One region of the Pseudalkalibacillus nanhaiensis genome, then DNA from elsewhere that is predicted to be linked to it. Evidence: predicted binding sites of a transcription regulator. Region 1 holds the regulator's gene; each other region holds the start of a gene.

Region 1 (11,161 bases):
AAGATGATGCTTGTGTTTCTTTCTCTGTACTGACTCTACAATAGATGACTGCGTTCATATATACACCTTCCTGCTATTTGGAAGCGACCTGTTTCATATCCATTTTGACTGGTATGAGGACTGTATCCCCCGGCTTCAAAGCTTCTGCCCGAACATCATTATTTCTTTCAACCCATTGGACGAACCCTTCGTTCGTATAGGTGTGGTGTTCTTTATATTTAGAGTATAACGCCCATAGGGTGTCACCTTCTTCAATTTTCACATTCATATAGTCGATGTTTTCTTCTGAATTCGCTTTCACATATGAATAACTTCCCATAATCGCAATGATGACAACCAATACGATAACAAAAGACCAACCGCCCTGTCTTCTCTTTTCCATCACAAATACCTCCGATACGAATATTTGTTCTCATTTGTTGATTTCATTGTAATAAGAACAGGCGTTCTTGTCAACCGTTTTTCTCGAACTTATGTTTGTATGTTCGCCGAACACATGGTATACTTGTTTCAACAACAGAGGAGAAATGAGGTGGACAGAATGAAATTATCACGGCGCCAACAAGACATACTCAATTACATAAAGTTTGAAGTGAAACATAAAGGATATCCCCCATCTGTCCGTGAAATCGGTGAAGCGGTCGGACTCGCTTCCAGCTCAACCGTACATGGACACTTGTCCCGTTTAGAGAAAAAAGGGCTTATCCGCCGCGATCCAACGAAACCGAGAGCAATCGAGGTCATCACAGAGGATATGGATACAACAATCCCGAAAAGCGAATCCATCAATGTACCCGTCATCGGTAAGGTAACAGCTGGTCAACCGATAACAGCCATCGAGAACATCGAAGAATATTTCCCCTTACCAGATCATATGGTCGGAGATGACAATGTATTCGCATTAGTTGTCCAAGGGGACAGTATGATTGAGGCAGGAATCTATGATGGTGACATGGTGATCGTGAAACAACAGCAATCCGCCAACAATGGAGATATTGTCGTTGCGATGACTGAAGATGACGAAGCAACCGTTAAGCGCTTCTTCAAAGAGAAGGATTATATTCGATTACAGCCAGAAAATGCTTCATTGGAACCGATCATCCTGAAGCACGTTTCCATCTTAGGTAAAGTAATCGGTGTCTACCGGACCATTCACTGATAGCAGATGTAAGACGAAAGCTTATCGAGCGATCGGTGAGCTTTTTTAATTGCAAAGGTTTTATTAAGGGAATGCAGAGAAATGAGAACAATCGAGGAATTACCTGGGGAGGATAAAATGCTAAGATACATCGGTTTAACAGTACTCGTCTTATCTATTGAAATCGGATTTCTCTATGTGCTGTCATTATACTTTGCTGCTGATTTTATGAGCACGTTGTTCATCGGGGCATCCTTATTCATTGTCATTGCTTTCATCTTAAGCTCCGACGGAGATCTGTTCACCAAATTCGCTTCTCGTCGGACCGAACAATCCAAGGGTTCTTATAAAGCGAGACGAGAAAAGTTGTCCTTGCATTTCGGACCATTACTCACCGGGTCCATCCTATGTCTTGCTACCTATTTTGTTATGTATTACGGTATATAGGAATTTAAAAAAAGCACCTGGATCCGATTATCCAGGTGCTTTTTTATCTGGCATTAATTAACCCATAATACACAAGATCTTCAAATCGACCTTCCTTTTTAACATGGTCAATTAATATACCTTCTTCTTTCATACCTACTTTCTGCATCACTCTTCCGGAAGCAGGATTGGACTTGAAGAAACGAGCGAATACTTTATGATAGTCCTTTTCGTGAAAAGCAAAATGTATCATCGCTTTTGAGGCCTCTGTAGCGAAGCCTCTTCCCCAAAATTCTTCCCCGATCCAATAAGCGATTTCACCATTATGAAAGGTTTGGTTGTTCGTCAACGCGACTGCACCGAATAATTCACCTGTACTTTTATCTGTAATCGCAAATTCATACGATCGATCAGCATTAAATTGATCCTTATGCCGTGCAATCCAAGAAAGCGCATCCTCTTTAGCGTACGGATACGGTAAGTACAATGTATTTTTATAAATATTATAATTATTGCAAAGCCTTGTAACCGCATCGGCATCAGAAGTGTTGAACATTCGTAGAACAAGTCTCTCCGTCGTTATCGTCTTCTTATGTTTATCATAGATCACCAAAATCTCCCCTTATTCAAACTTCGTATTTTATGAGGTATGGAATGAAGAATGAAATGAATATGCTGCCCAACACCACTAAAAGTAACCTGATTTCAAATGAAAAGCTGGCAAAGGCAAAACCTAAAATGAACATGGAGATGGTGAAAATTACGGCCATCAAGACTCTTGATCGGGATTTCAGATGATTTTCACTTTCACAATTCACACATGTTATTGGTTTGTACCTCCCCCAGATGTTCCTGAATATCGTTGTCCATTTGAATGAACTTCCACAGTAATCGCAATTTGGTAAACTCATGATTCCTCCAGAAATCTATAAAATATTAACATCTAACACTTACAGAAGATTATAACATCAATCATTGACACGTAATTACGCCATTCTCCAAAATGATAAATATCTCATCACATAATTTCATTTTATTTCCATATGTATCTATCAATTTTTCAACCAATAGATGATAATAGGTAGGAGAAACTAGAAAATAGTAAAGAATGGAGAGCGGTCGAGTTGAAAAAGGGGCGAATTCCAAAGTATTTGTTTTATATTCTTATAGCTGGTTTATTGTTTTGGCTGAATCCAGAGGAACTTTATCATACCCTATCCAAAAAAGACAGCGAAATTAGGAGCATCCTTTCCGATCCAACAATGAAATCTGAGATCATCAACGACAATAGCCCTATCAAAAAAATCTATTTATCAGAAGGAAAAACCTATCATATATCAACCGGGAAGGATGAATATATCGTAAAAGTCAGAACCAAAAATCATAGATCCTATTTCGATATCTATAAACTTGATCACTCTTTTACTCATTACAAAAATTAGGATGCCTAAGGGTTATAGCGTGAATTAGATCATTGAAAAGTGGTAATATAATCACAGGGTAGGAATTGAAAGTTACCGCCGTTCTTACATAATCGTTTTTGTTTTTAGAAAGGAGTCTTTTTGTGGATTCGATTTGGCTGGAATATGGTTGGACATTATTGATTTTAATTGGTTTAGAAGGATTATTATCTGCGGATAACGCTCTTGTACTTGCTGTTATTGCCAAGCATTTACCAGATGATGAAAAGGAAAAAGCGATCCGATATGGCATAATTATGGCGTTCGCCTTCCGGTTTTTAGCTCTTTTCGCCATTTCTTTCATTGCAAATGTATGGCAAATCCAAGCAATTGGGGCTGCATATCTTCTTTACTTAGGACTTAAGCACGTCATAAAGGCTCGATTTGGGAAGAAAAATGAAAACATCCATAAAGAAGAGGAAGAAGAAGCTGCCGGGAAAGGCTTCTGGCCGACAGTAGGAAAGATCGCCGTAGCAGATTTGGCTTTTGCGATCGATTCTATACTTGCTGCTGTTGCCCTAGCACTTGGCCTTCCAGATTCCCCTCTTAGAGATTTTGGCGGTATGGATGGTGGACAATTCATCGTCGTAGTACTGGGTGGGATTGCAGGACTTGTCCTGATCAAATATGCGGCAACGTGGTTCGTGCAACTTCTTGAAAAGCGCCCTGCTTTAGAAACAACAGCCTATGCGATTGTGGCATGGGTCGGAGTCAAGCTCGCTGTCATTACACTTGCGCATAAAGATATTGGGGTTCTGGACCATCATTTCCCTCATAGTACAGCTTGGACACTTATATTCTACGGAGTTCTGGTAGGGATCGCCTTACTTGGATGGTTTGCACCTTCGAACAAATCTTTTCAGGAAAACCATAGTGAATCATAATGAAGGATAATCTAAAGGAGTACCCTCTGAACATTGGGTGCTCCTTACTCATTTTCAAATATCGATTTCTGCTCTTCTGGAACAATCACAACATTCTGTATTTCAAATTTTTTGTTTGGCGTTAAGTTCAGTAGAACCATTTCACCGTTATCAAATTTCAGCAATTGATAAGTTTTATAGCTTGTCCCACCACTCATTAATCCATTAACCTTAATTAAGAGATCCTCAGTAATATGCTGATTTCGTCCTTCAGCAATAAGACGATCAACAGACCCATAATTTTCGGTTCTGACTGCTTCTTTAAATGAGAGGCCGACTTCGACAGGACCCTCTTTCTTAACATCATTCAAGAAAACGATACCGAACACAAGATTTAAACAAACGGATAAAACAATAACAATGCTTTTAAGGTTCATCAATACTCTCCCTGATTTAATTTAATGGACTCGGTTTAATAAGACATTTGCATACCTAACTTATTATACAAAAAGTGGCACATCCCTTCTAAAATCCTTCTGAAACGAAGTAAACCACCTCTATTCGAGGCGGTTTACTAAACGTTTATATTTATGGAAGTAATACGATTTTTCCCAGCTTCCCTGAATTTTTGAAATAACTTTGTGCTTCCCTGGCTTGTTCCAACGGGAATGTACGATCAATAACCGGTTTAATTTTGCCTTCTGAAATCGCGTTGAGCATCTTCTTGAAATCTTCTCTTGTTCCTAAGACGGAACCATATAAAGTGATGTGTTTTAAATACATGGTTCTAAAATCAAGCTCCGTTTTTTGACCACCTGCAGATCCAGACGTACAAAATTTCCCGCCTTTCTTCAATACTTGCAGTGAGGTTGAAAAAAGCGCATCGCCAACCACATCTAAAACAGAGTCAATTGGACCCCCGTTCACTGCCAATATTTCCTCACTAAGATTGTCAGATTTATAAGACAGGACATGGGTGGCCCCTAGTTCCTTCATTTTATCTGCTAAGGCTAAATCCCCTACGATCGCAATCACATTTGCACCGAATACTTTTGAAGCGATTTGGATGTTCAATGAACCTACCCCACCATTCGCACCGGTCACCATTACCGTTTCTCCTGGTTTAGCCTGAATTTGTTCAACCATATGCCATGCAGTCATCCCACTGACAGAGAAAACCGCACTGTCGATATAGTCAGTTAGAGGCATTTCATAACAGAGGTCTGCTGGCCAAACAACATATTCAGCATATCCTCCATCGTACTCAGATCCAATGAAAGACATGTCATCTGAAATATGTTCTTCCCCTGCCTTACCACTTGATGTAAATGGGAATAGAACGACATCCTCCCCTAACTTACTTTCATCAACTTCACTTCCTATTTTCACGACCCGACCGGTAATATCCGAACCAGGCACCCTTGGAAACTGCACACCCTCTGGTCTCCAGCCTGATTTCGTTCCTGTCCCATAGGCTCCTTCCCTCATCCAGATTTCAGTGTTATTAATCGCACAAGCCTTAATCTCAATGAGGACTTCATTGCTTTTCGGCTCAGGTATCGGTTTTTCAACGATTTCTAATTTATCAAGATCTCCATATCCCGTTACTTGAACAGCTCTCATGACAAATACGCACCTTTCATTCTTACGTTTATAAATTCATCAATGGTTAGTTTACACAATACATGGCCGTTCATCCAAATCTAATGCACAGAGGAAGTGGAACTCATAAGCCCGTTTACACAAACCACATACTCTTCCAAATGAAAAAAGGCCAATTCTTGTTAAGGAATTGGCTTTTCTCTAAAGTTTCATACATGCAATCAGACATAAACACTTGCACATGTACCAGCTGCCGGTTCATAAAAACAATGGTTTTTGTATTGACCAGCAAAAGGTTGACCAAACCAAGTGGAAGGACAAGGACCATAGGGGTTAAAATACCAGAGCGAATATTTCGCCGGGTGTTCTCTCCAATAATCCAAATTCTTTTTTGCTAATCTTTTCTCAGCAGACCTCGCTCTGTTATAAAAAACATTACCCTTTTGAACAGCTTCAAAAGAGTAGTTCCCTCCTTGCACTTGATAAATGACTTGTGGAATCGTCCTTACCTCTGTAAAATCCAAACAATCCGCATTAGCACGATTGACGATTATATTCCCAACATACAGCATACCTTGTTTACCTTCGCCTTCAGCTTCCGCTCTCATCATCCTTGCCATTAAGGCTACATCCGAATTTGTGTATTTTATTCTCGGCATTTTTTTCACCTCAGATGTATTGTATGAAAAGAGCCTAATCAACTTTCATTCTTTAGGTGGAAGTAATGATATTTTTTGTCTAAGAACCTCTTAATCATTCAAACCTTTACCATCAAGGATTTGCTGGACATATTTATCAACCCTTGCCTCTCGGGTTTTGGATTGTTTGGCTTTGGAAATATAGAGGATGTATGCTCTTTGCCGTCCTGGGGTCAATCCTTCAAAAGCTTCTTTCAAGGCAGGGAGTTCAACGAATTTGTTCTGAAGTTCTTCAGGAATTGGGTATTCGGCTTTCTTTTCTACTTTCAAACCAGCTTTTTCAATTTCAATCGCTTCAGATATATACGCTTTCAAAATCGGTTCCATATCAATGATTTCTTTCGCTTCAGTGAACCGGATCTGCCTGGCAGCCTGTACATTCTCTGTCTGTTGGACCAGAATCTGTTCGGGATCCTGCAACAAGGCCCCCTTGTGGAAAAGAAGTGCACAATAATCTTTAAACCCATGTATCAAGACGATATTTTTATCCTCGAATGTGTAACAGGGATGCATCCACTTGAAATCTTCTGTCAGCTCACAGTCCAGCACGATTCTTCTCAACTGCTCAAACTCTTCCTTCCACTTTGTCGATTTCCTAAGGAATCCATCAACCTTTCGATTCATATGCGCTTTTGTCATCAACAAACCTCCGCTTCTTTTTTCAATCAGCTGACAGTCTATGATGTGCGTTTTTTCATTAAGATCCTTTATGTACCTATACCTGTTTCGTAAGTATATCTTACGATTATCCTCTAAGCTGGTTTTTAAAATATAAGACGGTTTCTAGTTCATCTTCACGGTCTTTGAAAATTTTCATGGCTTTACCAACTGCAATACCAAACTCGACATAGGCATTCCCTTCAGCAGTAATAAGATTTTCACAAACGGTTACGTCTGCTTCACTCTTGAATCTTTCATCAAAATAATGAAGATATTCAATTCCACCAATGGATGTCGAGTATTTTCTTTCGCGTAATATTCCTGCTGCCGCAAGGAACGTTGGAGCCCCACAGATTGCAGCAATATACTTTCCTTGTTCATCAAATTTACGAATGAAATCCAAAAGACGCTCATCTTTATCAAGTGGTGCAGGATCTCCTCCAGGTATGATCAAAATGTCGTAACCTGATGGATCACACGCCTCAATCGTAAGATCAGGTTTTATCTTAAACTTACCTTGATGAGTGACTTCATCCGTTAAAGCGACCGTATCAATATCGATGTCAGACACACTTAACATGTACGACAATGGACTGATTTCCCAATCTACATAGCCTTCATACAGAAAAAACAATGCTTTCAAATGTTCATCTCCTTTGTATTTTCACTCTTATCCTCAATCCATCAGTTTCTTATTAATAAAAAGATATACAGCAGTAAGTAACAGCAACATACTTACCAGTAGCACCGTTCCTTCATTTGCATAATCCAAAATACTATTCATAATGACAATCAAACCGAGCGGAAGAAAGAATCCAGATCCGGTAATCCTGCCTAATAAAGACTTGTTTTTAATGTGTTTCTCATTAAATCCAGCAAGCAACCAGGTTTGTTTCTTTACACCGACCAAATATGAAACCACCAGAAGAAGAATTCCGATGATGAGTAATCCATAATCCATACTAAACTCTCCTTTCGTTGATAAGAATCCTCCTATTCATCTACGTATCAACGTTCGGAAAGTTCCCAACTATTCCCATTATCGATTTTTTTCTTATTTTATTTAACTACAATGGTTTCCTCGTAATGGGTTAAAAATCATCTGCATCATTGCGCACTCGCTTTTAAATGAAAACCATCCTTATAGGTTGTGACTGCGACCTTCTTTCCGTCCTTTTCAAAAATCCCTTTCGAGCCTAGCCGTTCTACTTCCTCCCACCCGAACAATTTAACGTGTTGTACGTACAATCTGTTCAGTCCTTTAAATCGATAGGAGACTCCTTTATCATCGTGTTTTTCTTCAATCTGAGAAATGATCGGGACCGGGAACTGATGGACAGAAGATTCTTTAAGGGTCCCAAACACAGTAAGAACACCAACCAGCATCACTAATCCAGTTACCACCAACGATTTTCTAACGTTCATTCGCCACCTCTATATCTACACATAATCTTTTACTTATTAAACAGAAATGGGTATTATCCTTCTTCTTAAAAAGAAAAACCCCCAGCACAGATTGTGCTGGAGGTTTTGGGCTATTTATTAATAGAGTTGAATGTATTGTTCGCGCTCCCAAGGGTGAACTTGTGTACGGAACATATCCCATTCGATTTCTTTCAGTTCAATGAAGTGTTCTGTCGCATGTTCACCAAGTGCAGAAGTCATAACTTCATTACGACGGAAAATTTCAAGTGCATCCTTCAATGTAGCTGGCAGATCACTGATACCTGCTTGTTCACGCTCAGCTTTATCCATTGCATAGATGTTGCGGTCAATTGGTTTCGGCGCTTCCATCTTGTTCTTGATTCCATCAAGACCTGCAGCAAGCATAGCCGCCATTGCGAGATATGGGTTCGCAGCTGGATCGACGCTTCGAACCTCAATACGTGTACTTACGCCACGTGATGCTGGAATACGGACAAGCGGACTACGGTTACGCATTGACCAAGCGACGTAACAAGGTGCTTCGTACCCAGGTACAAGACGCTTATAGGAGTTTACAGTCGGGTTGGTAATTGCAGTGAACGCCTCAGCATGTTTCACGACCCCTGCAAGGAATTGCATTGCTGTTTCGCTCAATTGCGTTTCGGAATTCTCATCGAAAAATGCATTCTCTTTCCCTTTGAAGAGAGACATGTTTGCGTGCATTCCAGAGCCATTTACACCGAACAATGGCTTAGGCATGAATGTTGCATGCAGGCCGTGTTTACGTGCAATCGTTTTGACCACAAGCTTGAACGTTTGGATGTTATCACAAGTTGTGACAGCATCAGCATATTTGAAATCAATTTCGTGTTGTCCAGGAGCAACCTCATGGTGAGAAGCTTCAATTTCAAAGCCCATGTCCTCAAGCTCCAACACGATGTCACGGCGGCAATTTTCACCAAGATCCGTCGGTGCAAGGTCGAAATAACCACCTTTGTCGTTCAATTCAAGTGTTGGTTCACCTTTTTCATCATTCTTGAACAAGAAGAATTCCGGTTCAGGACCGATGTTGAAATCTGTGAAGCCGAGCTCTTCCATTTCCTTGAGAATACGCTTCAAATTCGCACGAGGATCACCCTCGAATGGTGTACCATCAGGATTATAAATGTCGCAAATCAAGCGTGCTACTTTCCCTTTTTCAGATGTCCAAGGGAAGACGACGAACGTGTCAAGATCCGGATAGAGGTACATATCGGATTCTTCAATACGTACAAATCCTTCGATAGAAGATCCATCAAACATCATCTTGTTGTCAAGCGCCTTTTCAAGCTGACTCGTCGGAATTTCAACGTTTTTGATCGTTCCTAGTAAATCAGTGAACTGCAAACGGATGAATCGTACATTTTCTTCTTTTACCATTTTAAAGATTTGGTCTTTTGAATACTTCGAACCCATGAATTGTTGCCTCCCTAAATTATTTGAATAAATCATGACTACCTATGTTCAACTTTGCCTCAATTGAAAAAACGTGATAGTTCACCTTGTATGAGTGAAGTTTTACCGAAGCGTCCAGCCTGATAGAGTTCTTTTTTGAGATATTTGTGGATTTCGCCTTCGGTTGGTTCTGTCTTGTATACAGGGTCTTTCCCATGCATACCTTTTTCTTTCATTTCAAAAACTTCACGAATACCTGCAAGGTTAACGCCACGTTCAAGAAGAGACTTGATTTCAAGCAATCGATCGACATCATTGAACGAAAACAGTCGCCGGTTTCCTTCAGATCGAGCAGGCATAATCAACCCATGCTCTTCGTAATACCGGATCTGTCGTGCTGTCAATTCTGTCAGTTGCTTTACAATCCCTATGGGAAATAGAGGCATATTTCTTCTTATGTGATCTCCCATATCTGTCCCTCCTCTCTTGATTACCAACATTATATGCTAATGTTAGCTTTTGTGTCAAACATATGTAAGAAAACCTAACATCATTTTTTGACCAAAAGAAAAAGAGAGTGGATTCAGACACTCTCTTTAGTTAATACCCTATAAATTCAGTTTTAAACCGCTCTTTGCCAGTTCTTTCACCGCTTCTTTTACAGCGATTTTCACATGCGCATACGTGAGCCCGCCTTGAACATAAGCCTCATAAGGTGTACGGATCGGACCATCAGCAGACAATTCGATGCTTGATCCTTGCACGAATGTACCTGCAGCCATGATGACATCATCCTCATACCCTGGCATGTAGCTGGGATGAGGTACGACATGCGCATTGACTGGGGAGGCTTTTTGGATCGATTGACAGAATCGCACCATATAATCAGAATCATGGAATTTGACCGATTGGACGAGATCAGTCCGTTGTGCATCCCATTTTGGTGTTGTTTCAAATCCGAGATCCTCCAATAAAGCAGCCGTGAACACTGCTCCTTTAAGAGATTGGCTGACAACATGAGGAGCCAGGAAAAAGCCTTGATACATGTCCAATAACGTATCTAGGGATGCCCCTGCTTCTTTACCTAATCCTGGAGAAGTCAATCGAAATGCACAAAGCTCAACAAGGTCTTCCCGTCCAGCGATGTATCCACCGATCTTGGCTAGACCTCCACCAGGATTTTTGATCAGGGATCCTGCAATCAAATCTGCACCTACTTGGGTGGGCTCTTCGATTTCGACAAACTCACCGTAACAATTATCTACGAATACGATGACATCCGGTTTAATCTCTTTTACAAAAATGATCGCTTCTTTTATTTGTTCGATGGTAAACGATGGGCGATCGGAGTAGCCTTTAGACCGTTGGATCCCGATCATTTTCGTACGCTCATGGATGTTGCGGCTGATCGCTTCAAAATCCATCTGTCCTTCTTGAGTAAGATCGACCGCCTGG
Region 2 (11,161 bases), 290 kb from region 1:
TCTTGCGAAAGCATCCAGCATCAATTGAACGAGGCGATCGCATTTGAGGCAGGGCATCATCCCGACATGAGCCGATATTCGAAATTACATCATCTTCAATAAACGTTGGTGTCTGAGTCTCCTAAAAGAGAATACAGGCACCTTTTTTCTTTAAATTTCACGTACCGTACATAAAAAAAGAGGATAAATCAAGATTTCGTCTAATTAGTAGGATGGGTCAATTTTATTTTGATAGAAGATAAAAGGGGTTGGATGAATTGACGAATACGACAGCAAATAAGATGGAACAGAAATTTCAGGACCTGACACAGCGGATTACAAGTTACAATGAAGCAATCGGATTAATGATCTGGGATTTGCGAACTGGAGCACCGAAGAAAGGTGTCGAACAACGTTCAGAAGTCATCGGGATGCTATCTTCAGAAGTATTCAAGCTTTCTACATCAGAAGAGATGAAAGATTGTTTGGATCATCTTCGTGAGGAATCCGTCCACACGAATTTAAATGTGATCACCAAACGTGCCGTTGAAGAAGCAAATGAAGAATATGAGCGTAACAGGAAAATTCCTGAGGAAGAATACAAAGAGTATATCATTACACAATCCAAAGCTGAGAACGTATGGGAGGAAGCGAAGGCCAATTCTGACTTCTCGATGCTTCAACCATACCTTGAAAAGCTGGTCGATTATAAAAAGAAATTCGTGAACTATTGGGGGTATGAAGGCCATCCTTATAATACTCTTCTCGATCTTTATGAACCTGGGGTGACTGTTGATACGATCGATCGAGTATTCAATCAGCTTCGTGAAGCCATCGTTCCACTCGTAAAGGAAGTTGTAGAATCAAAGCATCAACCTGAAACTTCCTTTTTGTTTGAATCATTCCCAGCAAGTAAACAACAAGCATTCAGTATGCATGTGCTCGATCAGATGGGTTATGACTTCAAGGCCGGGCGACTGGACGAAACAAGCCATCCATTTGCAATCGGTCTGAACCCTGGCGATGTCCGTGTTACAACAAAATATGATGAGTCGGATTTCAGGACAGCTGTATTCGGAACCATCCATGAAGGCGGTCACGCTTTATATGAACAAAATATAAGTGATGATTTAATCGGGACGCTACTATGTACGGGAACCTCCATGGGCATACATGAGTCACAATCGCTATTCTGGGAGAATTTCGTCGGACGTAATTACGCTTTCTGGGAAAACAATTATGATGCATTCAAATCTTATGCAAATGGACAGTTCGACAACGTTTCAATCGATGATTTTTATCGTGCAATCAATGTCGCTGGACCATCCTTGATCCGGATTGAAGCAGATGAAATGACATATCCGCTACACATCATCATCCGTTACGAGATTGAAAAGGGATTGTTCAGCAATCAGATTCAAGTGAAGGATCTTCCTGAAGTATGGAATGAAAAAATGAATGAGTACCTTGGCATACGACCAAAAAATGATGCTGAAGGTGTGCTCCAGGATATCCATTGGTCAGGTGGCGATTTCGGATATTTCCCTTCTTACGCTCTCGGATATATCTATGCTGCTCAATTAAAGAATGCGATGCTGAAGGATTTACCGGATTTTGATCAGAAATTGAAGGACGGTAACCTGCTTCCGATCAAGCAATGGTTGACTGAAAATGTCCACCAACACGGAAAGATGAAAAAGCCGATTGAAATTATCAAAGATGTGACAGGAGAAGGATTGAACGCTGAGCATCTTATCCGCTACCTATCAGATAAGTATCGGGATGTCTATAAGATCAAATAAAATCATAAAGAAAAATCCCCACCTTTTATTTGGTTACAAGTGGGGATTTCTCTTCTGGATCTTCTTTAGTATTTCATCTTTTTCCTTTTCATCAATGATGGATAGCCAATTCAACAAACAAGTATAGTATGAAAGTTTTTTCTTAATATGATTAGACATAAGTAAGCTTCTCTCCTTTTTGCCTTTGTGCAACATATTTTCTTAATTACAATATATGTAGCTAGGAGAAAAATGAGACTACTTCTTTCTTCGTGACATTGAAATGTTTTAAATCATCGGTTTCGTGAAAAGGTATGGATAACAATAACCATTTAGGGGAGTGTTGATTATGGCTTTTGAAAATCCAGAACAAGAAACAATTCGTCATATCTTGAAAACAAAGAAACGGATTGCTGTGGTAGGTTTATCTGATAAACCAAATCGGACCTCCTATCAAGTGTCCAAGTATATGAAGGATAATGGCTATGAGATCATCCCAGTGAATCCGACGATTGAAGAGTCGATGGGAATGAAAGCCTATCCATCTCTTAAGGATGTTGAAGGACCGATCGATATTGTAAATGTGTTCCGACGAAGTGAAGAACTGCCTAAGGTTGCTGAGGAAGCAAAAGAAGTGAATCCAGATGTTTTTTGGGCACAATTAGGGATTCAGAATGAACAAGCAGCAGAAATTCTGTCTAGCACGGATACCACAGTCATTATGGATCGTTGCATCAAAGTTGAACATGCTTCTATGTGATGCAAGAACCACCTGGAAAAGGGTGGTTCTTTCGTCTTTATGAATGAAAAGCAATCCATTCGGGCAAAACGAATGATAAAATGAAGAAAGTGGAACATGTGCGTATGATATAATGATTCATTGTGAGTTGTTCAAAAGAGAGAGTATAATGCACACGAATCATGAACATTGTAACAAGTAAACATTGTATGTGAACAAATGTTCTGATAATATACAATTAAAAAATGGATTGTCTGAGTTTTTGAAAGGGGCACGAGGGTTTTGGCTACAAAAGAACAGCTATCATATAATGATGATGCCATTCAGGTGTTGGAGGGTCTAGAGGCTGTCCGCAAACGACCTGGTATGTATATCGGTAGTACAGATAGTCGAGGATTACATCATCTCGTATATGAAATTGTAGACAATGCAGTGGATGAAGCATTAGCGGGTTATGGAAATGCCATCACTGTCAAAATACATAAAGATAACAGCATCAGTGTGGTGGATGAAGGGCGAGGTATGCCAACCGGTATCCATAAGACAGGGAAACCAACACCTGAGGTTATCTTCACCGTCTTGCACGCCGGTGGGAAATTCGGACAAGGTGGCTATAAGACGAGTGGAGGACTTCACGGCGTCGGTTCATCCGTCGTGAATGCCCTTTCTGAATGGTTGGAAGTAACCATCCATCGAGATGGAATCATATATAACCAGCGTTTCGTAAATGGTGGGAAGCCCGCTTCTACTTTAGAAAAAGTGGGTACGACAAAAAAGACGGGCACAATTGTCCATTTCAAGCCAGATCCGACGATTTTTTCGACGACGACATTCAACTTTGAAACATTGAGTGAACGTCTTCGTGAAGCAGCTTTCCTGCTTAAAGGCATGAAAATCGAGCTTGAGGATCTACGCGATAATGATAACGAGAAGACCATATTCCAATATGAAACAGGGGTTGAAGCGTTCGTCCATTACTTGAATGAGGAAAAGGATACGTTACACCCTGTCGTGTCTTTCCAGGGTTATCAAAATGCAATTGAAGTTGAATTTGCCTTCCAATTCAACGATGGCTATTCAGAGAATATGCTGTCCTTTGTCAATAACGTCCGAACAAGGGATGGAGGCACCCATGAATCAGGTTCCAAAACGGCAATGACACGTGTATTCAATGAATATGCACGTAAGACAGGACTCTTGAAAGAAAAAGATAAAAATCTGGATGGATCCGACATTCGAGAAGGTCTTACGGCGATTGTTTCGGTAAGGATACCAGAAGAGAAACTCCAATTCGAAGGACAAACGAAGAGCAAGCTGGGTACGAGTGATGCCCGATCTTCTGTCGATGCAGTGGTATCGGAGCAGCTTAACTACTTCCTGGAAGAAAATCCGAAAGTGAGTGAAATGCTCGTCCGTAAAGCGGTAAAAGCATCACAAGCACGGGAAGCTGCGAGGAAAGCGCGTGAGGATGCACGAAACGGAAAGAAAAAGAACCGAAAGGAATCGATGTTGAGCGGAAAGCTGACCCCGGCTTCTTCGAGGAATGCGAATAAGAACGAACTATATCTCGTTGAGGGTGATTCGGCAGGTGGCTCCGCTAAACAGGGGCGTGATCGACGATTCCAAGCGATCCTTCCCCTTCGAGGAAAGGTAATCAATACTGAAAAAGCCAAACTTGCAGACATTTTCAAGAATGAGGAAATCAACACGATCATACATGCCATAGGAGCAGGTGTGGGCGCGGATTTCACGATTAAAGACTCCAATTATGATAAAGTCGTCATCATGACAGATGCCGATACAGACGGCTCGCATATCCAAGTATTGTTGCTTACCTTCTTCTATCGTTACATGAAACCGATGATTGAAGCGGGTAAAGTGTACATCGCCCTTCCTCCGCTTTATAAGATCAGCAAAGGAAAAGGCAAGAAAGAAATCGTTGAATATGCATGGGATGAAGACGGCCTCAAAAAAGCCATCAAAAAAGTCGGTAAAGGATATACGATTCAACGTTACAAAGGTCTTGGTGAGATGAATGCCGATCAGTTATGGGAAACCACAATGAACCCGGAAACTCGTACACTCATTCGTGTTAAGATCGAAGACATTGCAAGAGCAGAACGTCGAGTATCGGTACTGATGGGTGACAAAGTTGAACCTCGACGTAAATGGATTGAATCGAATGTCGCTTTCGGACTGGATGAAGAAACGAACATCTTAGAAAACGAGAACTTGGCTGTAGTTGAGGGGGAGTAAAGTTTTGGCGAACGCAGAAAAATATCTAGATTTACCTTTAGAAGATATCATTGGCGACCGATTTGGTCGATACAGTAAATACATCATTCAAGAACGTGCCCTTCCAGATGCGCGTGATGGATTGAAGCCTGTACAGCGACGTATTCTTTATGCGATGTATCAGGATGGAAATGTAGCTGATAAACCATACCGTAAATCAGCAAAGACGGTTGGTAATGTTATTGGTAACTATCACCCACATGGTGATACCTCGGTTTATGATGCAATGGTCCGTCTAAGTCAAGAATGGAAAGTGCGGAATGTCCTCGTTGAAATGCACGGAAACAACGGAAGCATTGATGGAGATCCTCCAGCAGCAATGCGTTATACTGAAGCGAGACTTTCTCCGATTGCTTCTGAATTGCTAAAGGATATCGAGAAAAATACGGTTGATTTCACACCGAACTTTGATGATACCCAGGAAGAGCCTGTTGTCCTGCCCGCTTTGTTTCCTAGCTTGTTGGTAAATGGTTCGACGGGCATCTCTTCTGGTTATGCGACGGAAATACCACCTCATCATTTGGGTGAAGTCATTGATGCGGTTACGATGCAAATTGATAACCCTGAATGCTCCATCGAGGAGCTGATGACGGTCATCAAAGGACCGGACTTCCCGACAGGTGGTATCATTCAAGGACTAGATGGGATCAAGCAGGCTTATAAGACCGGGAAAGGTAAGATTGTCGTCCGGGCGAAAACAGAGATACAAGAGCTTCGTGGTGGACGCCAACAGATTGTCATTACTGAAATTCCATATGAAGTGAACAAAGCGAATCTCGTAAAGCGGATGGACGAGCTTCGCATTGATAAAAAAGTCGATGGTATCTCAGAAGTTCGTGACGAAACGGACCGTACCGGTCTCCGAATTGTCGTTGAGTTGAAAAAGGACGCAGATGCACAAGGTGTTCTTAATTTCTTGTTCAAAAATACAGACTTACAGATTTCCTATAACTTTAATATGGTTGCAATCCATAATCGCACGCCGCAATTGATGGGCTTGAAACAACTGATGGATGCATATATCCAGCATCAAAGAGAGGTTGTCACGAACCGCTCGAACTATGAGCTGAAGAAAGCACAGGATCGGCAGCACGTTGTTGAAGGCTTGATTAAGGCGATATCGATCTTGGACGAAGTTATTGCAACGATCCGTGCATCAAAAGACAAGAAAGATGCGAAAAACAACCTTATCAGTCAGTTTGAGTTCACAGAACCTCAAGCTGAAGCAATCGTCACCTTGCAGCTTTATCGTCTGACGAATACGGATATCAAGACGTTGGAAGAGGAAGCGGAAGAACTTCAGAAACGAATTCAAGAGCTCCTTGCGATCTTGAACAGTGAGCGAAAACTCCTTACAGTCATCAAAAAGGAACTAGCAAGAGTAAAGAAGAAATATGCTGACGAACGGCGTTCTGTGATTGAAGCAGAGATATCCGAAATCAAGATCAACCTTGAAGTCATGATTCCTTCTGAGGATGTCGTCGTATCCGTAACAAAAGAGGGTTATGTGAAGCGGACAAGTCCTCGTTCGTATTCCGCTTCAAATGGAGAGCCACCTGGGATGAAGGAGACAGACAGGGTTTTAGAGGCATTCCATGCAAACACAACCAATACGTTATTGATTTTCACGAATAAAGGGAATTATTTGTACATCCCTGTCCATGAGCTTCCTGATATCAGATGGAAGGATGCTGGTCAGCATGTGACGAACATCGTTTCCATCGACAGGGATGAATTCATTGTGGATGCGATGATCATCGAGGAATTCAAATCAGACGAATATTTGTTATTCTTCACCAAGAATGGAATGGTAAAGCGAACGGAGCTTTCGAACTATAAAGCACAACGGTATTCTAAACCGCTCGTCGCCCTTAAGTTGAAAGCTGAAGATGAACTTGTTGATGTATATATTACAGACGGTAAGAAAGAAGTTTTCCTTACCACAAGGAATGGCTATGGTCTCTGGTATGATGAAGAGGAAATCAGCATTGTCGGCCAGCGAGCTGCAGGGGTAAAAGCCATCAACTTGAAAGATGGAGACTATGTTGTCAGTGGCTTTGTCAAAGAAAAGCATACAGAAGCCCATATGATATTGGTCACGAATCGTGGCGCCGTGAAGAAAATGCGCTTGAAAAATGAATTTGAAAAGACAACACGGGCAAAACGAGGGGTCGTGATGCTTAGAGAATTGAAGAATAATCCGCATCGAGTCGTTAAAGTCCTGCCTGTCGATGATAATGATCTTGTAACGATGAAATCGGATAAAGGAAAAGAAGAAACAGTCGATCCTGCTCTATTACGACCTGCAGACCGATACAACAATGGTTCATTTATGATTGATGTAACGACTGAAGGGCCCGTCACAGAAGTGTGGAAAATGGAAAAAGAAGAAGAAAGTTAACCTCAAAGAAAGGCTGCCAACTAATTTGGTAGCCTTCTTTATGTTCAAAACTGGTAGAATATAGATAAACCGTAAATAAGGAGGGAGCCATATGGACTTATTTTCGATATTGACCGGAGTAGGTGTATTCTTCTTTCTGATTTTTCTTATCGCTGTCTCCTCGGGGATTAAAAACAGAAGGAAACGATAGAAAATTTGTGTAATGATTATAAGCTCATTATAAAATGGTAGGAGGTCCCTATGGACGCTGAATTTGGAAAGATTGTTTGGCAGGATTTGACCGTAAAAGATGCTGAGAAAATCAAGGATTTTTATTCGGAGGTTGTCGGTTGGACGTCAAAAAATCATCCTATGGGTGATTATGATGATTTCGAAATAAAGCCTTCTAAAGACAGTGAAGAGACGATTGCAGGTATTTGCCATGCAAGAGGATCAAATGCGAATCTGCCACCACAGTGGTTGATGTACGTAAATGTGGAAAATATCGATCAGAGTGTAACAAAGTGCGAGGAACTAGGCGGAAGGGTGCTGGACGGACCAAGGACAATGGGTCCGAACCGCTTCTGTGTGATTCAAGATCCGGAAGGTGCTGTTCTTGCATTGATTTCAAACCAGGAATAATACGCCAATCGAGGGACCTTCAATTAGGTCCCTTCTTTTTTTTTTGAATATTAACTGGAATCTCGATAAAACTAAGGTCATGGAGGGTGATTCTATGGATAAAGAACGGTTTGCTGCAGTGAGGAAAGATGAGAACGGAAATATACAAATGTTCAAAACAAGCTCGGGTAGAGAATTATCTTATCCTGAGGCCATTCAAGAAGTTGACGAAGAAAGAATTGAAGGGGTCAGTGTTATTCGTGAAAAGGACGGGGAGACCTACATCAGGTCCAATCCTGACAATCGAAAGGACAACAATTTGGATGGATTGCCGATTTTTTAAGGGCTGGGAGATCCAGCCTTTTGCTATGAGCATATCAATTTCAATCCTAATGAAATCATGATAATATACATTCGTAACAATAGTTACTATAAAAAAGTAACAAAATAACAAATTGGAGGCATTTTTTCATGGCAGAAGTCTTATATATTACAGCAAATCCTAAATCGGTAGAGGAATCCCTCAGTTTAGCAGTTGGAGAAGAATTCATCCAAACATATCGAGAAGCAAATCCGAATGATGAAGTGATTCGTCTCAATCTATATGATTATGACATCCCTTATATTGATACAGACGTGTTCAATGGCTGGGGAAAGCTACAGCAAGGTCAAGCATATGAAGAACTAAGTCTGGACGAACAGGATAAGGTAAGAAGAATCAATGTACTTACAGAGCAATTCAAGAAGGCAGATAAGTATGTGTTTGTAACACCACTTTGGAACTTTGGTGTACCACCGAAAATGAAAGCTTATATCGATACCATTTCGATTGCAGGATCAACCTTCAAATATACGGAAAATGGTCCAGTCGGATTGCTCGAAAACAAAAAAGCGCTCCACATTCAGGCTCGTGGCGGCATTTATTCTGAAGGTCCAGCAGCTGAGCTTGAAATGGGCGACAGATACATTAAAGCGGTGATGGGATTCCTAGGAGTAGATGATTATAACTCAATCATTATTGAAGGGCATGCAATGATGCCGGATAAGACGGATGAGATTAAAGCTGAGGCTATGGATAAGGCAAAAACAATCGCTCAAACATTCTAATCTAATAAAAAGCTGACCTTAAATGGTCAGCCTTTTTCTATTCATTATGCGGTCGATAAGGGACTTGGTCCAATGGGATGGCTAAAGAATAATCATAGCCATACGAATCGGAGTGTACAGCTCCATTCTGATAGTCCATAACGGAATCATTCAATGGGTTTGCATTCTTCGACTCTGTCTCTATTGGAAGATGTGTTAATGGGATTTCCTGCTTGTGATCAAACATCATGGTACCTCCTGCGTTATTTAGATGTCCAAATTTTATTCGCCACTAATGGAAGGATACCTTCATAAATTATGTGCATTTTCAATTTTTATACAAAACGATTCCTCAATGATTTAATAGGAAAAAATTGCTTATGAATAAGTATTGCCCATAAAGAATTAATATGTTACCTTTAAGTCACATATTAAACAGACACATTCATCTAAGGAGGATTCGAATTATGCCAAATGATTTTCGTACTGAATTAACCGTTGAGGCACCTAGAGATGCACTATACAAAGCCATTTACACTGAAGATGGAGTAAGGGGCTGGTGGACCAGGTTTGCAGATATCGGTGAACAAGAAGGCACTAAATCAACTTTCCGATTTCCTGCGGCAGGTTTTTACGTGATAACTCGAACGGAAGAGTTAACCCTAAATGAACAAGTGATTTGGAAGGTCGTTGAATCCAAGCATCCCGAATCAAGTGGATTTGAAGATCTTGAGGACTGGACTGGGACGACCATCCGTTTTCAAATCGAACCAGCAGGTGACAACCAAAGTAAATTGGTATTCGTCCACGAGGGTTTAACTCCACAGCTGGAATGCTACGATGCATGTGAACGAGGATGGGGTCATTATATACACAGTCTCAAATCTTACGTGGAAACAGGTGAAGGTTCTCCGTACGATGATGACTCGGTTGACAACATCAAATGGAAATAAAGATGAGGGCGGTCTAAAAAAGGCTGCCTTCGTTTTTGGTTTGAGCATATTACTCATTCACATCGGTCCTTCCATGCTAGGATACAGTTAAACCGCGAAGGAGGGGTTCCATTGCCGCAATTCCTGTTTAAAGTTCTGGAGGTACAAACGGTTGATGGACAATCGTCAGATAAACAGTTGATCAATCGAGTCGCTTCTGTGGATGCAGAAGTTATTGATAAAGATACGGGTCAGATCATTTGTCATGCTGTATTTGATGTCATATTCAACGATGATGGCGTCTTTCCCTCCGTGAAGTCCATTAATGCAATTGATGCCCCCAAGTATATAAAAACAGAACTTCTCTTCCGCTCAAAACGTTATATTAAACGCTTAAGAAAGTGGTTGTGATTGGATTACAACCACAATTTAAATATTCTAAATCTTGACAATTTTCTATTCTTAAAATAATCTAACCTCATACGTCATTAAGTTAAAAGGAGGAAAAGTCGATTCGCTAAATTAATTCACACGATAAAAACGAAACGTTTCAACCACTTACATAATGCAAATACACAGCAGGTCATTGAGATGAACAGTTCGATAATTTCACCCGAAATGGAGGAGAACGAATGAAAAAGAAAGTAAGAGTAGCGATCATTGGAGCGGGAGCTATTGCAGAGGGTGTCCATATCCCCAATTACCTGAAATGCGAAGAAAAAGTAGAGCTTGTCGCTGTATGTGATGTTATTGAAGAAAAGGCGAAGGCATTGGCACAGAAAGTGAACATTCCTTATGCTTTTTCCTCATACGAAGAAATGTTCAAATCCGTCGAAATTGACGCGGTGAGCATTTGTACACCGAATAAGTTCCACTATCCTGCAACCATTGCTGCATTAAATGCTGGCTGCCATGTCCTATGTGAAAAGCCTCCAGCAATGACTGTTGAGGAGGCTACAGAGATGGCAGAAACCGCTGAGAAAGTCGGAAAAATCCTGACATATGGATTCCACTTCCGCCATGCTCCCGAGGTTGAAGCGTTGAAACGTTTCACTGAACAGGGTGAACTCGGAGAAATATATGCCGCTCGCGTTACAGCCATGCGTCGTCGCGGAATTCCAGGCTGGGGCGTATTTACGAATAAAGAGCTCCAGGGTGGCGGACCGCTGATTGATATCGGTGTCCATATGCTGGATACAGCCTTATACCTGATGGACTATCCAGAACCGGACACGGTGTTTGGCGTCACCTACCAGAAGCTAGGAAAACGAAAAGGTGTCGGTCTCATGGGTGAATGGGATTGGGAAAACTTCTCGATTGAGGATATGGCACGTGGAATGATTACATT
Region 3 (11,161 bases), 1.5 Mb from region 1:
CTGTCGTACCCGGCTGGTCTTCCGCATCCACCGTAGCGCGGATCAAAGCTGGTATCGACTTCTGAATCGTTTGTGGGGTGATACCGTGCTCTTCGTTGTAGGCGATCTGCTTCTTACGACGACGTTCTGTTTCATCGAGCGCAATCTGCATCGAATTGGTGACCTTATCGGCATACATGATGACATGACCGTTTGCATTACGTGCGGCACGTCCAATCGTCTGGATAAGAGAACGCTCTGCACGGAGGAAGCCTTCTTTATCGGCATCTAAAATCGCGACAAGGGAAACCTCCGGAATGTCGAGTCCTTCACGCAGGAGGTTGATTCCGACAAGAACGTCAAACACACCTCTCCGCAAGTCCCGAATAATCTCAATCCGTTCAAGCGTCTTGATTTCCGAGTGGAGGTAACGGACCTTGATTCCATTTTCATGGAGATAATCGGTCAAATCCTCGGACATTTTCTTCGTCAATGTCGTCACGAGGACACGTTCTTTCTTCTTCACCCGTTCTTGAATTTCATCGATCAAGTCGTCAATCTGTCCTTCGATCGGTCGGACATCAATCGTTGGATCAAGTAATCCTGTCGGACGGATGATCTGTTCTGTCATCTTCGGTGAATGCTCAAGTTCATAAGGACCTGGGGTAGCCGAAACATAAACTGCCTGGCTCACTTTCTCCTCGAACTCTTCAAACCGTAAAGGACGGTTATCCTTTGCTGAAGGCAGGCGGAAACCGTGATCCACAAGTACCTGCTTCCTTGCCTGGTCCCCGTTGTACATGCCTCGAACCTGTGGAAGCGTGACGTGGGATTCGTCGACCATCAACAAGAAATCTTTCGGAAAGTAGTCGATTAACGTATATGGCGTCGAGCCCGCCGGTCGCAATGTCAGGTGTCTTGAATAGTTTTCGATCCCTGAACAGAAGCCCATTTCCTGCATCATTTCGATATCGTAACGGGTACGCTGCTCAAGACGCTGAGCTTCAAGCAGCTTGTCCTGCTCCTTCATTTCTTTCAGGCATTCTTCAAGCTCTGCCTGGATTCGTTCAATGGCAAGCTTCATCTTCTCTTCACGTGTAACGAAGTGGGAAGCCGGAAAGATGGCTACGTGCTTCCGTTCTCCGAGAATTTCCCCGGTCAGTGCATCGACCTCTGTTATGCGATCGATCTCGTCTCCGAAAAATTCGACCCGGATGCAGTGCTCATCGCGTGAAGCTGGGAAGATTTCGACCACATCACCGCGGACTCGGAATGTACCACGCGTGAAATTTACATCATTCCGCGCATATTGGATATCGACAAGATCTCGAAGGAGCTTATCCCGGTCTTTTTCCATTCCCGCTCGCAGGGAAACAACGAGTTCCTTGTATTCTTCCGGGTTACCTAAGCCGTATATACAGGAAACACTCGCAACGATGATGACATCCTTCCGTTCAAAAAGCGCAGAGGTTGCCGAGTGACGTAGCTTATCGATCTCGTCATTAATGCTCGCATCTTTTTCAATGAATGTATCGGATTGAGGGATATACGCCTCAGGCTGATAATAATCATAGTAACTGACAAAATACTCTACCGCGTTGTTCGGAAAGAGTTCCTTGAATTCACTGTATAATTGACCAGCGAGGGTTTTATTGTGGGCGATGACCAGGGTCGGTTTATTCACTTCCTTGATGACATTGGACATCGTGAAGGTCTTCCCTGTTCCTGTTGCCCCGAGTAAGGTTTGATGCCGTTTTCCAGCATTGATCCCCTCGACCAGCTCTTTGATCGCTTTCGGTTGATCCCCTTGAGGCTGGTATTTGGACACCAATTCAAACTGTTGCTCCATGCCGAGTTCCCCTCCGTTTCCATAATCTCACTATCACACATTATAGCACAGGCGAAAGATAAAATAACAAAAAAACGAACTTACATTCGTATATTAAAATCTGGAAATCAGAATGAAACGACTGCCATTCCTTTTACGTCTAAATAATAACGTGACATCCATTCCTTTTGTCTTAAGAGTTGGACATCGCTTCAACGAAAAATTCCCGTTTTTAGATGAAAGGAAACGTAATGACGAATGGGGGAAACAACATGAAAAAATGGTTCTTTGGCTCTTTGTTTATGATGATGCTCTTGCTAGCTGCTTGCGGAGGAAAAGGTGATACCGTTTCAACCCAAGTTGGCGAAGATTCGACCGACAATGAAATCTGGGAACAATCGATTACAGGTTATGTAGCAGACAAGGACGAAACGAGAATCCTTTTATTAGGAAAGATTACAAAAGAACAATTAAATACGATGAGTGTAAACGAACTTTTGGAAACAGCAAGGCCCGAGGCCTACTGGTTCAAGGTCGACAACATCGATCAATATGAAATTGGACAAAAACTGGAGGTCTGGCCGACGGGTGCGATCGCAGAGTCCTATCCTGCTCAAGGGATGGCTGGAAAAATCGAAGTTTTAGATGATGCCGAATAAAGGAAACCTTTCCTCTCTGTTGAACGTAATGATATAAAACGGAGAAATGAAGGTGATCGAATGTCCAAATATTCAATTGAAGAGTTTGTCAGAAAAACATCACAGGAGGATAAAGGGGAAGGCTTTTTCGAGCTTGAAACACCGAGAATGCTTGAGGTCAATCTCGATGGGACCGTCTGGGCAAAGATGGGCTCGATGGTCACGTACCATGGACAAATCAAATTCGTCCGTGAAGGAATTTTAGAGCACGGCATCGGAAAGATGTTCAAAAAAGCCTTCACAGGTGAAGGGGCCGCATTGATGAAAGCGGAGGGCTCTGGGAAGGTCTACCTTGCCGATCAAGGAAAGAAAATTTCCATCCTGCAATTACAGAATGACTCCATCTATGTAAATGGGAACGACCTGCTCGCGTTCGAACCATCGATCAATTGGGATATCAAGCTGATGAGGAAGATCACCGGCATGATGTCGGGGGGCTTATTCAATGTCCATTGTGAAGGTACGGGGATGATTGCGATCACCTCGCACTATGAGCCGCTCACAATCCAAGTCAAGCCTGGTAGACCGGTCATGACGGATCCGAATGCAACCGTCGCATGGTCGGGATCCCTCTCACCAGAATTCCGGACCGATGTTTCATTGAAAACATTCTTCGGTCGGGGCAGCGGTGAGTCGATCCAAATGCGCTTTGAAGGAGAAGGATTCGTCGTCGTCCAACCATTTGAAGAAGTGTACTTCCAAAATGACAGCTCCAGCTGATCTTAAAAGCGTCGTAAATGCCGCTTTATTTAGCTTGTTGTCCTCTAAAAGCTTCTTTTTAATTAAGACGGTGTCTGTGCAATGCCTCGACAGGAGTCTACGTAGTATTTCCCTTCTTCCTAAAATAGGCTAGCAAAATGGCTTATGCGATTTTGTATGAACAGGCTCTGTTATACCAGAATATTGATTGTAGCATAAAGGGGCGAGACTCCTGCGGGAAAAGCGAGCCAAGCGAGACCCCGCAATGAGCAAAGCGAATGAGGAGGCTTGCGGTTCGCCCGCGGAAAGCGAGCATCCTTTAGGCGAAAATCAACTACCAACTTAAACAGAGCCTTAAGCGGCCTCAAGCCGCTTTTTTCTTATGGGTCATTGGCTTGTTGGAAATCGTTTGTGGAATCCTGGGCTGCGATGCTGTAACATAGACAGAAGATACGCATCACCAGAGGAGCTTTTTTTAATGGATATATTCTTTTACATCATACTAGGTTTTGCAGTCGGCATTTTGTCCGGCTACTTTGGCATTGGTGGCGGATTCATCCTCACCCCAGTGCTCATGCTGATCGGTTTTTCACCGGTCGTTGCGATTACGACGAGCCTGATGTACGCCATCGGATCTTCACTATCCGGTGTTTGGGCGCATTTCAAAATGAACAATGTCGTTTGGAAAACAGCCGTTTTTCTCGGTTTAAGCGGGGTAGTCGCTACCCAATTCGCCAAACCGTTCGTTCTATGGCTTGATCGGAACAATTATGACGAAACGACGATCCCTGTCATATATGCGATCATTATTGCTTATTTCGCTTATTCTCTTTTGAAAAAGAGTGAAAAGAAAAACGTTGCCCAAATGGGGAAGCCAGGAATCGCAAAAACGTTGATCATCGGATTCATCGGCGGTCTCATGTCAGCCACCTTAGGAGTCGGTGGCGGCTTCGTCATGGTCCCTCTCATGATCTCCCTCATGGGATTTGAATCACGGAAGGCGGTCGGGACAAGCCTTGTCAGTGTCATGATGATCGTTACCGCAGGATTCATTTCGTATTCCGTTACGATTGAGATCAACTATGCACTCGGTCTTTTATTGATTGCTGGTGCCTTATTCGGTAGTCAGGTCGGAGCGAAGCTTACCTCCTACTATTCGAACGATCAAATCAAAAAATATTTCGGTCTACTCTATATCACGACATTAGTAGGAATCCTGTTCGAACTCTTCAAAATCGAGATTGCCGGCATCATCGCTTTAGGCCTTTATGTCGTAACACTCCTCTCCAAGTTCACAATCGACTTTATCTGGAGCCGAAAATCAAAAGCGTCTATCCAAGAACGATAGACGCTAGCTCCATTTCTTATCTACTTTTTTCCCAATCCGTAATGAAAAATACGATCCAACCAACACACCGACTACTCCGGCAATAATCGTCCAAAAGCTCTCAAAGTTTTTGAATAGGACGACCATGATTATGACCGCTAACGCAATCGAAACCCAGCGATTGTATGTTACCCGTGCTAAAAACGGAATGAGTATGATCGGTAAAATGATTGCACTTACTGCTTCCAATACCATCTTCACAAATTGCCTCCTACCTAGTGGCATTATCCAATGATCCATTTTTATATCAGATATGTAATAAGGACATTATACGCCTTACAACGAAATGAATTCAATGACCAAAACTTATATGTACAAGAGGTGGCATGACCAGACCTCTTGGCAATGATATTAAATATTACCATAAGCCGTTCCAGAAAACGTAACCGGTCCTGTAACTGCCGCCTGGTTCAAAGCACCTTCTGGGTTTGTTAGTTCAACGGTGATGGCATATTTCGTCTGTCCTGCTGGAACATTGATATCCACTGCTGTAAATGTGACCGTCTTATCCTCAATGACTGTAATATCAATTTCATCAGTGGTCGAATAAATCACCTGGTTGTTCCCACGTATAATCTTGAACTGGACGTTTGGACGCCCGGCAACTGCTGACCACCCCACAGTCGCTTTCAAGTCAACCTGGTTAACATTCTGAGGGATCTTGAGTCCAAACTCAGCCAATCGGATTCGAGTAGGAGCAGTCGGGATTGCACGGTTCAAATCACCATTGCTGTCAGCCGGCGCACTGAAGAAATAGTCTAGTACTCTTTTTGCCATTCTATCACCTCCACACTATAGAATATGTGAATTAATTCCAGTTTGCGTGGACAAGTGATGGAATTTACTAGATTCATATTAAATCATAGACATGTCTTAAATGGGTCCCTTATTGGACCAATTGAAATGATTCCCTCTCCCTTCCTCTCTCCCATAGTCTTATACAATCCCTTTCGTGTTTTTGAAAGTAAGTCTTTTAATAGAGAAGAAATAGCCCCTTTACAGGAGAATCGATCCTTTCTACTGAAATTCAACAACATCGGCAAACGGAAAAATAAGAATTGTAGAAAGGAGTTTTTCACATGAGAAAGATAGGTTTGACAACGCTCGTTGCATGCATGATTTTCAGTTTGTTTGCATTCCCAGGATCGGGAGCCGCACAGATAAAGAAGACATTCGAACAGCCAGAGAATCTTGGTCCAATGGTCACTTCAGTAGCCGCTATGGATAGCGCTTATGGCATCGAGGATGGACACGATGTGATGTATACCACTGTAAAAGGGGATCCTGGCGTTTTCCAGGTCGTTAATTTAGACACGTATGAGCTGCTGCGGACTTATGAATTGGAGGGTCTAGGCGGGTCCTGGACACACGTCGTCGATGGAGATGGTCATGTCTATATCGGCGGTTCTGGTAAGCTCTTTAAATATGATCCTTTTACGAAGACCGTTACAGATCTTGGAACAGTGGTACCAGGTGCCCGTGAAGTGTACGGACTTTCTGTTGATGAAAGTGGTAACGTCTATGGAGGGACTTATCCTGACGCACATGTTTTTCGTTATTCTCCTGACACAGGTAAAATGACGGATTACGGGTCTGTGAAATCTGATCAGGACTATGTACGTTCTCTCACCTACGCAAACGGCACAATCTATGCAGGCATTGGCATCAAGGGAAGCATCATGACGATTGATGCTGCCACCGGGGAAATCGGTACGTTACCTGTCCCTGATCGACCAGCATATTATGATACTGCAAACCTTAGTATGATCTGGGCCTTGGATGTCGTCGGTCACTATCTTTTTGTCCATCTATCAGATGGCAACTTCATCATTTATAACCTTGAAAATAAAGAATGGTTACCTGAAACAGTGACAGGCACAAAAGGACTTGCAATGACCCCAGCGCACGACGGGAAGACGTATTTTGTCGCAAATGGAAAGATCATGTCCTTTGACTTGAATACGGAAGCGACTGCTGAAACAAACCTTACTTACGGGTCGTATATCCGGAATGCAGGGTGGGTTACGATAAACGATCCTGAACTTCCTGGTATGTCACTCGCAACCATCAGTTTTAACGGAAGTGTCCAGCTCTTCAATTTTGAGACCAGTGTAAGAAAAACACTTGAACCAATTGTTGAGGGTCAACCTACTACCATTCAGACACTCGAAAAAGGTCCAGATGGAAAATTATACTCAAGCGGGTATATGGGAACCTACGGCGCACAATATGATCCATCGACTGATGTGCTAGAATTATTCAACCTCGGTCAGGCTGAAGGGATGACATCTCTGAACGATAAGATGTATATGGGGACTTATCCTGGTGCGAACATTTATGAATATGACACGACCAAGTCTCCAGGGGATGCTGACAATCCTCAGAAGCTTTTCAGTCTCTCTTCGGATGGTCAGGACCGCCCGTTTTCAATGACCTCAGGGGACGGAAAGGTATTTATCGGAACCATTCCTACGTATGGTGAATTAGGTGGTGCTTTGACGATCTATGATCCGAATTCAACTTCCGCTCCGTCCACGTATCGGAATGTTGTTGAGAACCAAAGTATCATCGGGCTAGCGTATCGGGACGGAAAAATTTACGGCTCTACCTCTGTTTGGGGCGGTCTAGGTATTGATCCGACAGCGGACGCGGCTAAAATGTTCGTCTGGGATGTCAATGCCGGGACGATGGTTACGGAATTTACTCCTGACCTTCCAGGAACTGTTCCATCTAAAGCAATTGGCGAGCTGTCATTCGGTCCTGACGGCTTATTATGGGGAGCATCGTACGGTACCATTTTTGCAATGGACCCTGATACCTACGAAATTGTAAAAAGTAAAGAGATCGTTGCAACCGATTGGAATTTCAATCATTATTGGCGTCCGATACATTTACGCTGGAGCGATGATGGCTTACTTTATACGACGCTTGCCGGACAAATCACAGTCATCGACCCAGAAACATTGGAACACGTACAATTGGATCGAAGTCCGCTCATGACCCTAGGTGATGACGGGAATATCTATTATGCAGATGGAGCCGATCTGAAACGGATCACCGTAAAGGATGGGCTCCCACCTCAGCAAGTAGAAATTGACGTGGACCTAGAGAATGCTAGTTTTGAAGAAGTTGTGAGTAATGGTGAAATTCCAGGATGGTCGGATAACTGGAAATCCGGTAATGCTTCCTTCCAGGTGACAGACGAACGAAGTTTTACTGGAAGCAAAAGCTTGAAGATCGTCGATACCGGGACATCTGAAACCGTAGCCGTGCTGTCTGATCCTGTTGAGGTCATACCAGGAAAAGAATATACAGCAAAAAGCCAGGTTTATCTAGAGACAGGAAGAACGATCATGATTTTACGTTTCTTTGATCAACAAGGGAAACAATTAGCTGATGAAGTTGCTTATGTTACGACAGGGAAAGGTCAATGGCAAGAAGTGATCGCGAGTGGTTATGCCCCGGAAAATGCAGCGACCGCCCGTATCTATGCTTACGTTAGTAATTATTGGACCGGCACGTCATATTTCGATGACTTCTCGTTGACCTATAAGGTTTTTGATAATGAATTGCCTGGGCTGGAGATGACTTCACCAGAAGAGGCATTGATTACAAATGACACGACTCCAGCTCTGAACTTCAAGACAGTACATGATTCATCGCTGTATTTGGAGAACGGTGGTGAACTGATCGGCCAATGGGACCTAAAAGCAAACGAAGCAACTGAGGTCACGGTAGGTCCTTTAGCAGAAGGGACACATGCGATTGTCGCATATGCCAAAACAAACGAGGGTATACCTGGGGAGGAGATTTCGATTACAGTGGTTGTCGATTTGACGGCGCCAGATGCCCCGGATGTGATTTCTCCAGATAAACCGATGAGCACGAACGATCGTACACCCGAGGTACAAGTAAAAGCCGAGGAAGGTGCGGTTATCGAAATCCTTGAAGACGGAAAGGTCATCGGAACAGGGATCGGAGCAGGAGAACAATCTGTGACAATCAAACTCCAAGAGCTTGAACAAGGAAACCACAAGCTGGTAGCCACGGCGACTGACAAAGCCGGCAACACGAGTGAGGAAAGTCCAATCCCACACATCATCATCAATAATGGAGAAGCAAACGGACACAATGAATAGAGTAGACAAAGGGGACCCAGCAACTGCTAGGTCCCCTTTCTTTGCCCCCATTTTCCTCTTTTCGTGTTTTTAGGGTAAAGAAACACCTTTTCTTTACCCTCAATTCATCATTTCTTCGGTTTCAACACTCCATATCCACCCTATGAGGTGCTCATTTCCGGTTTTCTCTGGTTTCAGCACCTCATATCCACTCTTTGAGGTGCTCATTTCCGGTTTTCTCTGATTTCAACACCTCATATCCACCCTATGAGATGCTCATTTCCAATTTTCTCTGACTTAAGCACCTCATAACCACTCTTTGAGAGGCTCATCATCTCTTGTTTTCTATGATTTAGACGGCTGAGATTTTGGGCCAGGTTAATTCCACTCCTCGCGCAATCAATTCCTTCTGGAACTGTTCCAGATGCTTGCTCATCTGCCGAATGCCTTTTGGCTGCACACCCTGATCAATACAGTAGGAAGCCAGATGACCTACTGCCTCTCCTATTCCCCACTCAACTGGATGAAGGCGATAACACCCATTCGTAATGTGGGTCGTTCCAATGTTTTTACAGGCTGGAATCAGATTTTCCATCCGAATCGGAATCAGACTTCCCAACGGAATTTGGAAAGGATAAGCGTAATGGTCGATGTAATTGTCACCACCTGTAGAAGGGTGAAGATCCAACCGATAGCAGCCAATTCCGACAGTGTCTTCAAATTCCGTCGCACACTGCTTTCCTTCCACCTCTGCAGAGATGTGTTGCTCCAGAATCGTGAACGCTGACCTGATTCGTCTCGATTCACGAATATAGGGATACATAGCCAACCCATCCTCTGTACCAACAACATCTTTCCTCAATCTTAAACCAGGATAACCATAGCCCCCGTCGGGTCGTGGTGCTTCCGTCTGCATCCAATACAATAAGGAAAGGCTTAGCTGTTTGGCGTCCTCCAGGTGCTTTACTCTCTCTTCGTCACTCACATCAATAATCGAGCCTAGCCAGTAATCGTTGGCAGGCCAATTGACGAGCGTAATGTCACTCTTATAAAATCCGTCCTCAAACTGACTTCGATCAATGATCCGTCGATATTTCCATAACGAAAACATCCCTTCTTGTTCAAAGAGAGTGTATGTAATCGGGTTCATCGTAGGCGGATGGATGCCGCTCCAGCTAAGCTGATGATCGGGCCAGAAATCCGCCTTATATTGCCTCCAAAACTCATACTTGGATGGCTTATCAATCGTATGATCTTCTCCATCGAAGTAGTCCATCGCATAACAATATGTAAAGGCCTGCATATTCTGAGGCTGTGGTGGTCCATCCACCGCATGGGGTTCTCCTGTTTCTTCCTTCGATTCTGCTCCGGTGACATACTCAACCCCAGCTAAAGGCAAAACATCCCCCATCTCTGTCGCATCAATGAAATAGTCACCTGTCAAAACATACCGTGAATCATGACGTACAGACGCAACGGTTACAGCAGTGATCCGATCATGAATCGTTTCTGCTTTTACAATTCTGCATTCCGTCATCAATGTTAGTTGACCATTATGGATGAACGGATTCAGCATTTCATATAAAACGTGGAGTGCAACTTTCGGCTCATGGCTGATATTACTGACAATCGCCTGTCCAGGGTTAAAAGGGGTCTTCCGATTTTGATTCCGAATTGGAAAGTTCCGTTCGTAATACCCTCTGATTCGATTCCGGAGCTCTCGATACGTTCTTGTCGATCCGAATGTCTCGATCCATGGATGTTCATCAGGTGGTACTGCCTGACTCGTCATCTGTCCCCCGATCCAAGGGGTTACCTCTGTCATGATAACCTTTTTTCCAGCCTGTAGGGCCGCTAAAGCCGAGGAACATCCTCCTAAGCCCCCACCGATAATAACCACATCCGCTTCAAGCTCTTTCTGTCCCATCTATTATTTAACCTCCTTTTTATAAACAAGTTCTCCTTCCAAATAAGTCGATCGTACATTCAAATCGTGATTCAACAGGACATAATCCGCATCATACCCATTTTTAAACCGTCCTTTGTTTGGGATGCCAAGCGAGTCACACGGATTCATACTTAACCCGTGTAAAACAAATCCCAAATCAAGCTGGAGTTCTTTATGCAAAAAGTGAAGCGCATCAAGTAAGGTAATCGCACTGCCCGACAGCGTGTTTTGACCCTCTAATTTCACAGATCGTCCCTCTTTGACGAGTGTCTTCCCAGCCATTTTATAGGTGCCATCTGGCAAACCTGCAGCTGCGCTGGCATCCGATATGGCCACCCACCGGTTCTTCCCTTTTTGCGTAATCAACCATTTAACAATCTCAGGGTGAACATGAAGCCCATCAGCAATCACCTCACAGTACACCCTGTCATTCAGTATCGCAGCTTCCATTACTCCCGGCTTCCGGTGGTGAATGCCACCCATTGCGTTAAAGCTGTGCGTCGT

What was found. The regulator LexA, encoded in region 1, represses DNA repair genes until DNA is damaged. The targets are predictions, from matches to a motif close to CGAACATATGTTCG.
Region 2: parE (DNA topoisomerase IV subunit B) is a predicted target of LexA. The motif match lies at 2,712-2,725, and genes of this name have one in related genera.
Region 3: uvrB (excinuclease ABC subunit UvrB) is a predicted target of LexA. The motif match lies at 1,904-1,917, and genes of this name have one in related genera.

Annotation. Positions count from the first base shown of each region.
Region 1 covers NZ_CP143541.1:1,706,233-1,717,393, reverse strand. Annotated here, with positions in the region: gene V1497_RS08850 (recombinase family protein) at 1-58, opposite strand, end outside; gene V1497_RS08845 (cell division protein) at 74-382, opposite strand; gene lexA (transcriptional repressor LexA) at 542-1,159, shown strand; gene V1497_RS08835 (hypothetical protein) at 1,241-1,585, shown strand; gene V1497_RS08830 (GNAT family N-acetyltransferase) at 1,629-2,174, opposite strand; gene V1497_RS18690 (TIGR04104 family putative zinc finger protein) at 2,191-2,475, opposite strand; gene V1497_RS08820 (TerC family protein) at 3,129-3,908, shown strand; gene V1497_RS08815 (hypothetical protein) at 3,953-4,324, opposite strand; gene V1497_RS08810 (zinc-binding dehydrogenase) at 4,476-5,510, opposite strand; gene V1497_RS08805 (cell wall hydrolase) at 5,711-6,148, opposite strand; gene V1497_RS08800 (YdeI family protein) at 6,239-6,826, opposite strand; gene V1497_RS08795 (DJ-1/PfpI family protein) at 6,933-7,490, opposite strand; gene V1497_RS08790 (DUF3784 domain-containing protein) at 7,524-7,808, opposite strand; gene V1497_RS08785 (hypothetical protein) at 7,955-8,272, opposite strand; gene glnA (type I glutamate--ammonia ligase) at 8,390-9,727, opposite strand; gene V1497_RS08775 (MerR family transcriptional regulator) at 9,787-10,176, opposite strand; gene V1497_RS08770 (methionine gamma-lyase family protein) at 10,315-11,161, opposite strand, start outside.
Region 2 covers NZ_CP143541.1:1,999,529-2,010,689, reverse strand. Annotated here, with positions in the region: gene V1497_RS10505 (hypothetical protein) at 1-102, shown strand, start outside; gene V1497_RS10500 (carboxypeptidase M32) at 282-1,781, shown strand; gene V1497_RS10495 (hypothetical protein) at 1,815-1,940, opposite strand; gene V1497_RS10490 (CoA-binding protein) at 2,110-2,520, shown strand; gene parE (DNA topoisomerase IV subunit B) at 2,782-4,755, shown strand; gene parC (DNA topoisomerase IV subunit A) at 4,760-7,195, shown strand; gene V1497_RS10475 (VOC family protein) at 7,436-7,816, shown strand; gene V1497_RS10470 (DUF3892 domain-containing protein) at 7,911-8,138, shown strand; gene V1497_RS10465 (FMN-dependent NADH-azoreductase) at 8,267-8,902, shown strand; gene V1497_RS10460 (hypothetical protein) at 8,940-9,131, opposite strand; gene V1497_RS10455 (SRPBCC domain-containing protein) at 9,349-9,834, shown strand; gene V1497_RS10450 (hypothetical protein) at 9,946-10,224, shown strand; gene V1497_RS10445 (Gfo/Idh/MocA family oxidoreductase) at 10,446-11,161, shown strand, end outside.
Region 3 covers NZ_CP143541.1:3,164,942-3,176,102, forward strand. Annotated here, with positions in the region: gene uvrB (excinuclease ABC subunit UvrB) at 1-1,828, opposite strand, end outside; gene V1497_RS16410 (YobA family protein) at 2,080-2,466, shown strand; gene V1497_RS16415 (AIM24 family protein) at 2,527-3,225, shown strand; gene V1497_RS16420 (sulfite exporter TauE/SafE family protein) at 3,683-4,552, shown strand; gene V1497_RS16425 (DUF2198 family protein) at 4,556-4,786, opposite strand; gene V1497_RS16430 (hypothetical protein) at 4,943-5,368, opposite strand; gene V1497_RS16435 (Ig-like domain-containing protein) at 5,671-8,730, shown strand; gene V1497_RS16440 (FAD-dependent oxidoreductase) at 9,062-10,636, opposite strand; gene nagA (N-acetylglucosamine-6-phosphate deacetylase) at 10,640-11,161, opposite strand, start outside.